Regions from separate parts of the Pseudarthrobacter sp. O4 genome, predicted to be linked through region 3. Evidence: predicted binding sites of a transcription regulator. Region 3 holds the regulator's gene; each other region holds the start of a gene.

Region 1 (3,269 bases), 1.8 Mb from region 3:
GTCGGACTGGCGGAAGACGTCGTTGAAGACCTCGAGGGAGACCGGTCCGGTGTAGCCGGCCCGGACCACGTGGCCCAGGAATTTGGCGAGTTCGAACTGCCCCTCGCCCGGGAACACGCGGTAGTGCCGGCTCCAGGACAGCACGTCCAAGGACAGCTTCGGCGCATCGGCGACCTGCACGAAGAAGATCTTGTCCGGATTGAAGGACTCGATCGGCGCGGTGTCCCAGTCACGGGACAGGATGTGGAAGGAGTCCAGGCAGGTGCCCAGATTGGGGTGGTCCACCGTCTGCACCAGCCGGTGGGCATGCTCGTAGTCGTTGACATATTTGCCCCACGCGAGCGCCTCGTAGGCCACCTTGATGCCGTGGTCGGCGGCGAGCCCGGCCAGCCGGGAAAGCTGGGCGGCGCGGAGGTCGTCGTCGTCGATGCTGGCGGTGCCCACGTTGGAGCAGACCAGGACGGTGTCCATGCCGAGGCGGGACATCAGCCGGAACTTGGCCTCCGCGCGGCGCAGGTTGGCGGCGAGCAGTTCCTCCGGGACGCTGTCGAAGTCGCGGAACGGCTGGTAGAGATCCAGGCTCAGGCCCAGGTCCGCGGCCATCTTCCGGACGTCCTCCGGGCTCAGCGGGGACGTGACGAGGTCCTGCTCGAAGATCTCGATCCCGTCGAAGCCGGCGACGGCGCAGGCCTGCAACTTCTCCCGCAGCGTGCCGGAGAGGCACACGGTGGCGATTCCGGTGCGCATCAGGCGGCCACCTCTTCCGCGGCGACGAGCTCCAGGAAGTGGGCCCGCATACGCTCCGCATCGGGCTCGAGACCGGTGAAGATCCGGAAGGCGTCGGCAGCCTGGCCGACGGCCATCCGTCCGCCGTCGAGCACCTCGCAGCCCTTCGCCCGGGCCTCGCGGACCAGTTCGGTCTCGATCGGGCGGTAGACGATGTCCGCGACCCAGTGCCGGGACTCCACGTGGGACATGTCCAGCGGAACGCCCGGGTGGGCGGCCATGCCCACCGGGGTGCAGTGCACCAGACCGTCGGCCTGCGGCATCAGCCGCGGCAGCTCCGCCGTCGTCCGGGCCGTGACTTTCTGGTCCGGAAAGAACCCGGCGAGTTCGGTGGCGCGCGCCGCGCAGCGCCCGGCGTAGGTGTCCACGAGCTCGAGTTCTTGGACCCCGGCGGTGAGCAGGGCGTAGGCGACGGCGGACCCGGCACCGCCGGCGCCCAGCTGCACCACGCGGTCCAGCTTGGCGCCGGGCAGGCCCGAGGCCAGGGCCGCGGCGAAGCCGGAGAAATCGGTGTTGTGGCCGACGAATCGGCCGTCCCGGATGGTCACTGTGTTCACCGCGCCGAGGCGCCGGGCGTCGGGCGTGACCTCATCCAGGCATTCCAGGACCAGCTGCTTGCACGGGTGGGTGATGTTCAGCCCGTTGAAGCCGAGGCGCTGCGCGCCGGTGAGGAGCTCGCCCACGGCCGCGCCGGGGAGCCCCAGCTCCAGGAGGTCGATGGGGCGGTAGAGGTACCGGAGGCCCTGGAGGTCGCCTTCGCGTTCGTGCATATAGGGAGTAAGTGACGGCATCACGCCGTCACCCACCAGTCCCACGAGGAAGGACTCTGCTCGATTGCTCATCCGTATAGCTCCTTTGACAACGGCACTCGGCCGGCGGGGACGCCCAGGGCGTCGCCGGCGGGCCGGGGGATGGGGATTACTGTAGCGCAAATGTTCACATCTTGCACGGTTGTTCTAGTAGCGAACAGGTGATGACGACTCATGGCCGTCCTCACCGTTGCGGAAGCCTGGCGGACAGCTCCGCCGCTGCTGACTGCAGCAGCGGCACAAGAGCCACGAGGGCCTCCATGCTCATCCGGAAGACCGGTACGGCGGTGGCCAGGGATGCAAAGGCCTGGCCCTGGGAGCTGAAGACCGGGACCGCAATGGCCCGCATGCCCAGCTCGTTCTCCTCGTCCATGGTGGCGTAGCCGCGGCGCCGGACCAGCTCGATCTCTGCCCGGAAGGCCTCACGGTCCGTGATGGAAAACTCGGTCAGCGGCGCCAGCTCCAGGCCTTCCACGAGCTCGGCGCGCGCGGCTTCATCAGCAAAGGCCACCAGCGCCTTGCCCACCGAGGTGGTGTGCAGCGCGCCGAGGTGGCCGGGATCGCTCGTGACCCGGAAGGTCTGCGGCCCGTCCACTTTGTTGACGGTGAGATGGTGGACCCCGTCGCGCACGGACAGGATGGTGGCCTCCCCCGTCTCCTGCGTGACGCGGCGCAGGATGGGCAGGGCCGTGCCGGCAAAGCCGTGGTGGTTGGAAACCCGCTGTCCGAGCTGGAAGACGCGCAGGCCCAGGTGGTAGCGGCGGCCGTCCGGTTCGTAGTCCACAAAACCGTCCCTGGTCAGGGAGCCCAGCAGGCGGTAGGTGGTGCTGAACGGCAGATCTGCCCGGCGGGACAGCTCGGCAGCGCTAGCCCCGCGGGGCTCGTCACCCAGCAGGACCAGCAGGCCCAGGGCTTTGCCCACCATGTCCGTCCGGGAGTCCTCCTTCGGAGACTTGGGGGACTTGGCTGCCGGCGTCGGAGGGGCGTCAGTCTCGGTCGATTCTGTGTCTTGGTTCACACTCATGACTCAATGCTCTCACATAGTGAGAGCTATTTCTAGATGGTGATTATTTTGCTTGACAGGTGACACCGCTCACAGCCATGATTGCTACATCGCACGAGTAGCTCCCACAATGTGGCTACTAGTCCGGGTCTTTCCACGGACCTCCGGCTACCGCACACTTGAATCATGCGGCGGCTGAGACCTTCCTGATCCATCCGCGACAATGTCGTCACACCAAAGGAACACATGAGCCAGACACTCCCGTCCACGACGCCGGGCACTGCCGCACCGGCCGGGACACCGAAAAAGGCGGCCCTCGCCAGCTTCCTGGGCAGCGCCGTCGAGTATTACGACTTCTTCATCTTCGGCTCCGCCGCCGCCCTGATCTTCCCCAAGGTTTTCTTCCCGGACGCCGACGCCAACGCGGCGATCATGTCCTTCGCAACCTTCGGCTTCGCCTACGTCGCCCGGCCGGTCGGCGCCGTCATCCTGGGCCACTTCGGTGACCGGGTGGGCCGGCGGAAGGTCCTCATGTTCACGCTGCTGCTGATGGGCGCGTCGACCTTCCTGATCGGCTGCCTGCCGGACTTCAAGACCGTCGGCTGGTGGGCCCCCGTCCTTCTGGTGCTGGCGCGTCTCTGCCAGGGTCTGTCCGCAGCCGGCGAGCAGGC
Region 2 (3,269 bases), 1.2 Mb from region 3:
CTCGACAGCCGCCGGGCCAAGTCGTTCGCCAAGCTGATCAAGAACATCGAAGTTGCAGCGCGCATGGGCGGACCGGACCTCGCCGGCAACCCCAGCCTGGAGTTGGCGGTCACCAAGGCCAAGAAGACCTCGGTCCCCGCTGACAACATCGACCGCGCCATCAAGCGCGGCGCCGGCCTCACCGGCGAAGTCGTGGACTACACCGAAATCATGTACGAATGCCGCGGCCCGCAGGGCTCGGCGCTGCTGATCGAGTGCCTCACGGACAACAAGAACCGCGCCGCCTCGGAAGTCCGCCTCGCCATCTCCCGCAACGGCGGCACCATCGCCGATCCCGGTTCGGTCAGCTACCTCTTCTCCCGCAAGGGCGTCGTGTCCCTGCCGAAGAACGGCCTGAGCGAAGACGACGTGCTGATGGCCGTCCTCGACGCCGGCGCTGAGGAAGTCAAGGACAACGGCGACAGCTTCGAGATCCACTCCGAGCCGACCGACCTCCAGGCCATCCGGGATGCCCTCAAGGAAGCCGGGATCGAGTACGACACCGATGAGGCCGAGTTCGTGCCGTCGATGGAGGTGCCGCTGGACCTCGACGCCGCCAAGAAATTCATGAAGCTCGTGGACGCCCTCGAGGAACTCGACGACGTCCAGAACGTCTACAGCAACGCCGACCTCAGCGACGAAGTGCAGGCCGCACTGGAAGCCGAGTGACCCTTCGCGTCCTCGGCGTCGATCCGGGCCTCACCCGCTGCGGGATCGGCGTCGTGGACGTTGAGAAGAACCGCCGTGCCACCATGGTGGCCTTCGGCGTCGTCGGAACCTCTCCGGAGGAAAGCCTCGACCAGCGGCTGCTGGTCATCGCCACCTCGATCGATGACTGGCTGGACAAGTACGAACCGCACGTCCTCGCCGTCGAGCGCGTCTTCTCCCAACTCAACGTCAGCACCGTGATGGGGGTCGCGCAGGCCTCCGGTGTGGTGATCGCCGCGGCCGCACGCCGCGGCATCCCGGTGGCGCTGCACACGCCGTCGGAGGTCAAGGCCGCGGTTACCGGCAGCGGCACGTCCAACAAGGACGCCGTCACCAAACTGGTCACGAAGATTCTCCGCCTTGACGCCCCTCCGCGGCCGGCCGACGCCGCCGACGCCCTGGCGCTTGCCATCACCCATGCGTGGCGGGCCGGCAGCGGAACTTCCAACAAGGGCGCAGTCAGCACAGGACCGGGCGGCCAGTCGTTGACCCCGGCCCAGCGTGCCTGGGCGGACGCCGAGGCCAAAGCGCGCCGTGCGCGTTGAATGTCCGACTGTGCCGGCGTGGAGCTTGGTAGGGTATTCGTAGATATGTTCGGATAGCCGGTTCTTCCGGTTTATATTGTCAGCTATATTGTCAGCTGTATTTTCGCTGTAAACCCAGGAGCCCGGCTTTGATCAGTTTTCTCCGCGGAACCGTAGCGCACGTCGGCCTGTCCTCGGCAGTGATCGACCTCAACGGCGCCGGTATGAGCGTGAACGCCACACCGCAGACCCTCAGCAGCCTGCGGGTGGGTGAGGAGGGGAAGCTCTTCACGTCGTTGATCGTCAGGGAGGACTCCCTCACCCTGTTCGGTTTCGGCAGCGACGACGAACGCGAGGTGTTTGACGTCCTGCTCAGTGTCAGCGGCGTCGGGCCCCGGCTGGCGTTGGCGGTGCTGGCCGTGCACGAACCCGAGGCCATCCGCGTCGCCGCCCACTCCGGCGATGGCAAGTCCTTCACCAAGGTGCCCGGGATCGGGCCTAAGGTCGCCGGGCGCATCGTGCTGGAACTGGCCGGCAAGCTGGTGCCGCACGGGACCGCAGGCGCCACGGCCCCGGCAGTATCCGCGGAAGCGGTCTGGAAGCCGCAGGTCGTCGCTGCCATGACGAGCCTCGGCTGGTCCGAAAAGGACGCCACCGCCAGCATCGACAAATCCCTGGCGGATTCCCCCGAGCTGGCAGACAAGGGCAACGTGGCGGAAATCCTTCGCGCCACCCTCCGCTGGCTGGGCCAGGACGGCGCCCGCGCCGGGAACAGGGTAGGCGCCCGTGGCTGAGCCGTCGCTCGTCGCCGGGGGAGAGGAGCCGGAGGAGCGGGTCATCGAGGCCGCGCTCCGGCCCAAGAACCTGCACGACTTCGTCGGCCAGCACCGGGTCCGCAAGCAGCTCTCCCTGGTGCTGGAGGCCTCCCGCATGCGCGGACGCAGCGCCGACCACGTGCTGCTCTCCGGACCTCCCGGGCTGGGCAAGACCACGCTTTCGATGATCATCGCGGCCGAAATGAACGCCCCGCTGCGGATCAGCAGCGGTCCTGCCATCCAGCACGCCGGCGACCTCGCCGCGATCCTGTCCTCCCTCTCGGAGGGCGAGGTCCTTTTCCTCGACGAGATCCACCGGATGTCCCGGCCGGCCGAGGAAATGCTCTATATGGCGATGGAAGACTTCCGCGTCGACATCGTCGTCGGCAAGGGTGCCGGCGCCACTGCCATCCCGCTCGAACTGCCGCCTTTCACCCTGGTGGGCGCCACTACCCGCGCCGGCCTCCTGCCCGGGCCGCTCCGCGACCGCTTCGGCTTCACCGGACACCTCGAGTTCTACTCCGTCGAGGAACTCGAACTGGTGCTGCGGCGCTCTGCCGGGCTGCTGGACCTCAAGGTCAATTCCGCCGGTTTCAGCGAGATTGCCGGACGCTCCCGGGGCACCCCCCGCATCGCCAACCGGCTCCTGCGGCGTGTGCGCGACTGGGCACTGGTGCACGGTATCGAGCAGATCGATGCCCGGGCAGCCTCCGCCGCGCTGGACATGTACGAGGTGGACAAGCGCGGCCTGGACCGGCTGGACCGTGCCGTCCTCGAAGCGCTCATCACGAAGTTCGGCGGCGGACCGGTAGGCCTGTCCACCCTCGCGATCGCCGTCGGTGAGGAAACGGAGACCGTGGAAACCGTGGCCGAGCCGTACCTCGTCCGGGAGGGGCTGCTGGGGCGGACACCCCGGGGCCGGATTGCCCTGGCACCGGCCTGGACCCACCTCGGCTTTGCCGTGCCGGCCGGAGTCTTTGCGCAGGACCCCCTGGAGTTGTTCCGGGCCACCGACCCCGGTGATGAAAACGTTGAAGAACTGGGTGAGGAAGCGGATCCGGAATGGATCCGTAACAGTCAATAACACCGCCCCGTGACCTTTTCCCTTTAGACTGGAATGACGCTCGGCACGTTCGGGTCTTTGTTTCTGTGGGCGGCGCGCATCTGGCCGCTCCTGGCCGGG
Region 3 (3,269 bases):
CGAGAGCGCACCGGCCCTGATCAACGTGGCCCCGCTGAGCGTCGCCGGACGGCTCCGCGAGGGTCTGTTCGCGGACCACACGGTCATCCTGACCTCGGCCACCCTGGCCATCGGCTCCGCCTTCGAACCGGCGGCCGGAGGTCTGGGCCTGGTAGGCCCCGGCGCGCCCAGCTGGACCGGAGTCGACGTCGGCTCGCCCTTCGACTACCCCAAGCAGGGCATCCTCTATGTTGCCAAGCACCTGCCCAAGCCCGGCCGCGGCACGTCCCCGGAGGCGCTGGACGAGCTGGAAAAACTGATCCGGGCTTCCGGCGGAGGGGCACTGTGCCTCTTCTCGTCCCGGCGGGCTGCCGAGGACGCCGCCGAGGCGATGCGCCCCCGGCTGGACATGACCATTCTGTGCCAGGGGGATTCGACCATGACGGCGCTCGTGCGCCAGTTCGCCGATGAACCGGACACCTGCCTCTTCGGCACCATGTCCCTGTGGCAGGGCGTCGACGTCCCGGGGGGCTCCTGCCGGCTCGTAGTCATCGACAGGATTCCGTTCCCGCGGCCGGATGACCCGCTCATGACAGCGCGCTCCCGCGCGGTGGCCCAGGCCGGCGGCAACGGATTCATGAGTGTGTCCGCAACCCACGCCGCGATCCGGCTGGCCCAGGGAGCCGGACGGCTGATCCGCACGACGACGGACAAGGGAGTCGTGGCGGTGCTGGATTCGCGGCTGTCCACGGAACGCTACGGGGGATTCCTCCGGGCCGCTCTGCCGCCGTTCTGGCCGACCACCGATCCGGCAATTGCCATGGCGGCTTTGGAACGGCTCTCCAAGGAGTCGGCGCAGACCGCCAAGTAGGCGGACGGAGCACCCCGCAGCAGGGAATGTGTTGGGCCCCGCCGGCATCCCCCTTCCGGGGGACGCCGGCGGGGCTCTGTGTGGCAGGTGCTAGAGGGAGCGCAAGACCGAGACGACCTTGCCCATAATGACGGCGTGGTCGCCGAGGATTGGCTCGTACTGCGTGTTCTGGGGCAGCAGCCAGGTGTGGCCGTCGCGCTGGCGGAACGTCTTGACCGTGGCCTCGTCGTCCAGCAGTGCGGCAACAATGTCGCCGTTCACGGCGTCACCCTGCCGGCGCACCACCACCCAGTCGCCATCACAGATGGCGGCATCGATCATCGAGTCGCCCGCCACCTTCAACATGAAGAGCTCTCCGTGGCCCACCAGCTGGCGCGGCAACGGCATGACGTCTTCCACAACCTGGTCCGCGAGGATGGGGCCACCGGCCGCGATACGGCCGACGAGGGGGACCATTGCGGTATCCGTAGCGCTGGCCAGTTCCGAGACGGACAGCCCGCCCACGGCACGCAGGCCGCTGGACTTCGCCACTCCCGAGACCTTGGAGCTGCCCTCGTCAAGGGTCAGCGGCATGAGCACTTCCATGGCGCGCGGCCGCTTGGGATCCCGCCGCAGGTAGCCGAGCTTCTCGAGTTGGGAGAGCTGGTGCGTCACGCTGGAGAGACTCGCCAGTCCCACGGTATCGCCAATCTCGCGCATGGAGGGAGGGTAGCCGTTGTCCGTCACCGAACGCTGGATGGTTTCGAGGATCTTCTTCTGCCGGACGGTCAGGCTCTTGGGAGGCCTGGCTGACTGCGGGCTCCGTTGGGACGCCCGGCCGCCGGTGGCTGGTGCTGCCATATTCGCCAATGCCTTTCCAATCCGCCCGGCTGCCTTGCGGCAGTTACCGGGACCTTCCGGCCTGAATGTCAGACCCCGCTGATCAACTACTGATGATCGACTGCAGAAGTGGTTGTCCTGTGACTCAAACGTAGGCCAGCCACACAGTTATTTCAAACATTTGTTCTAGCGAGTCTCGACAATGTTCGTTAATAGGTGCTAAAACTGGACAGGTGAAGTTCGAAGATGTGTTCGAACTTCCGGGGGTTTGATGAGGCATCGCAGTTGGATGAGGGCGTTTGTTCGGTTCTATGTTCGAAGGTTAGGCCGGTTGGCGGCAAGTACGTGGAGTACGCCGGGCGGCACAGTATGGTCCAGGAGGGCTCAGTTCATGTCAGCATCAAGCGCGTTTCACCACACTTTCGGCCATGACGCATCCGGCGGGTATGGCCGGTCCGTACCGCGGGTTTCCTTCCGTCCGGCCGCTCCGGCAGGCGGTGCGTCCCGCACCAAGCAGGCACCCCTGCGGCTGACCAGGCGAGGGCGGTTCGTCTTCTTCGGAGTGCCGTTGATCCTGCTGGCCGCCCTGATCCTTTCCTTCAGCGGCTTCCTGAATGCACCCGCCAAGGCTTCCGAATCTGTTGAGGAGCTGTCACTGACCCCCACCGTCTCTGTCACGGTGCAGCCCGGGGAATCGCTGTGGGCCATCGCCGGGACCGTGGCACCCGGGCGCGACCCCCGCGACGTCGTCGCCGACATCGTCCAGCTCAACAACCTCGATGCCGCCCGCGTCCTGCCCGGCCAGACGCTCTTCGTCCCGGCCCAGTAGTCCAGCCCAGTAGTCTTCCGGCCCCGGGAACGTCGCGTACCAAGCAGCCGCCAAGGCGCCGACGGACCTGGCCCGAGCCGTCACAGTTTCAGGGCCCGCCGCCGTCTCACTTAAACTACTGAAGTGACTGACCAGTTAGAGCGCCTGAACCGACTTCCCCTCCGGACCAATCTGCGGGGAATGAGCCCCTACGGGGCACCCCAGCTGGACGTCCCCATCCTGCTCAACGTCAACGAGAACACCCACGGTGTGCCGGCGGACGTCCGAGCGGCCATCGCCGCGGCCGTAACAGAGGCAGCGGCCGGCCTGAACCGGTATCCGGACCGCGAGTTCACGGAACTGCGCGAAGCCCTGGCGGAATACCTCGGGCATGGGCTGGGCGCGGAGCACATCTGGGCAGCGAACGGCTCCAACGAGGTGCTCCAGCAGATCCTCCAGGCCTTCGGCGGACCCGGACGCACGGCACTGGGCTTCCCTCCCACGTACTCCATGTACCCCCTGCTCGCCGCGGGGACGGACACGGAATACATCGTGGGGGTGCGGGCCGATGACTACGGGCTGAGTGCGGAGTCGGCGGCGCGCCAGGTCCGCGAACTTCAGCCCAACATCGTCTTCCTCTGCTCCCCGAACAACCCCACCGGCACGGGCCTGGGTCTCGATGTGGTGCAGGCTGTGTACGAGGCCGGCCAAGCCAGCCAGACGATCGTGATCGTCGATGAGGCGTACCACGAGTTCGCCCACGACGGTACGCCGAGTGCGCTCGAGCTGCTG

The links. Region 3 encodes LexA, which represses DNA repair genes until DNA is damaged. Its sites were predicted from a motif close to TCGAACANNTGTTCGA; they were not measured.
Region 1: the regulator LexA is predicted to act here: its motif matches at 1,730-1,745, upstream of ACQCSU_RS10805 (shikimate dehydrogenase).
Region 2: the regulator LexA is predicted to act here: its motif matches at 1,330-1,345, upstream of ruvA (Holliday junction branch migration protein RuvA).

What each region holds. Positions count from the first base shown of each region.
Region 1 is NZ_CP189591.1:2,342,603-2,345,871, forward strand. It holds gene ACQCSU_RS10800 (bifunctional sugar phosphate isomerase/epimerase/4-hydroxyphenylpyruvate dioxygenase family protein) at 1-747, opposite strand, end outside; gene ACQCSU_RS10805 (shikimate dehydrogenase) at 747-1,628, opposite strand; gene ACQCSU_RS10810 (IclR family transcriptional regulator) at 1,780-2,619, opposite strand; gene ACQCSU_RS10815 (MFS transporter) at 2,845-3,269, shown strand, end outside.
Region 2 is NZ_CP189591.1:604,454-607,722, reverse strand. It holds gene ACQCSU_RS02720 (YebC/PmpR family DNA-binding transcriptional regulator) at 1-708, shown strand, start outside; gene ruvC (crossover junction endodeoxyribonuclease RuvC) at 705-1,292, shown strand; gene ruvA (Holliday junction branch migration protein RuvA) at 1,421-2,065, shown strand; gene ruvB (Holliday junction branch migration DNA helicase RuvB) at 2,058-3,170, shown strand.
Region 3 is NZ_CP189591.1:4,104,769-4,108,037, forward strand. It holds gene ACQCSU_RS19010 (ATP-dependent DNA helicase) at 1-850, shown strand, start outside; gene lexA (transcriptional repressor LexA) at 941-1,690, opposite strand; gene ACQCSU_RS19020 (LysM peptidoglycan-binding domain-containing protein) at 2,061-2,498, shown strand; gene ACQCSU_RS19025 (histidinol-phosphate transaminase) at 2,622-3,269, shown strand, end outside.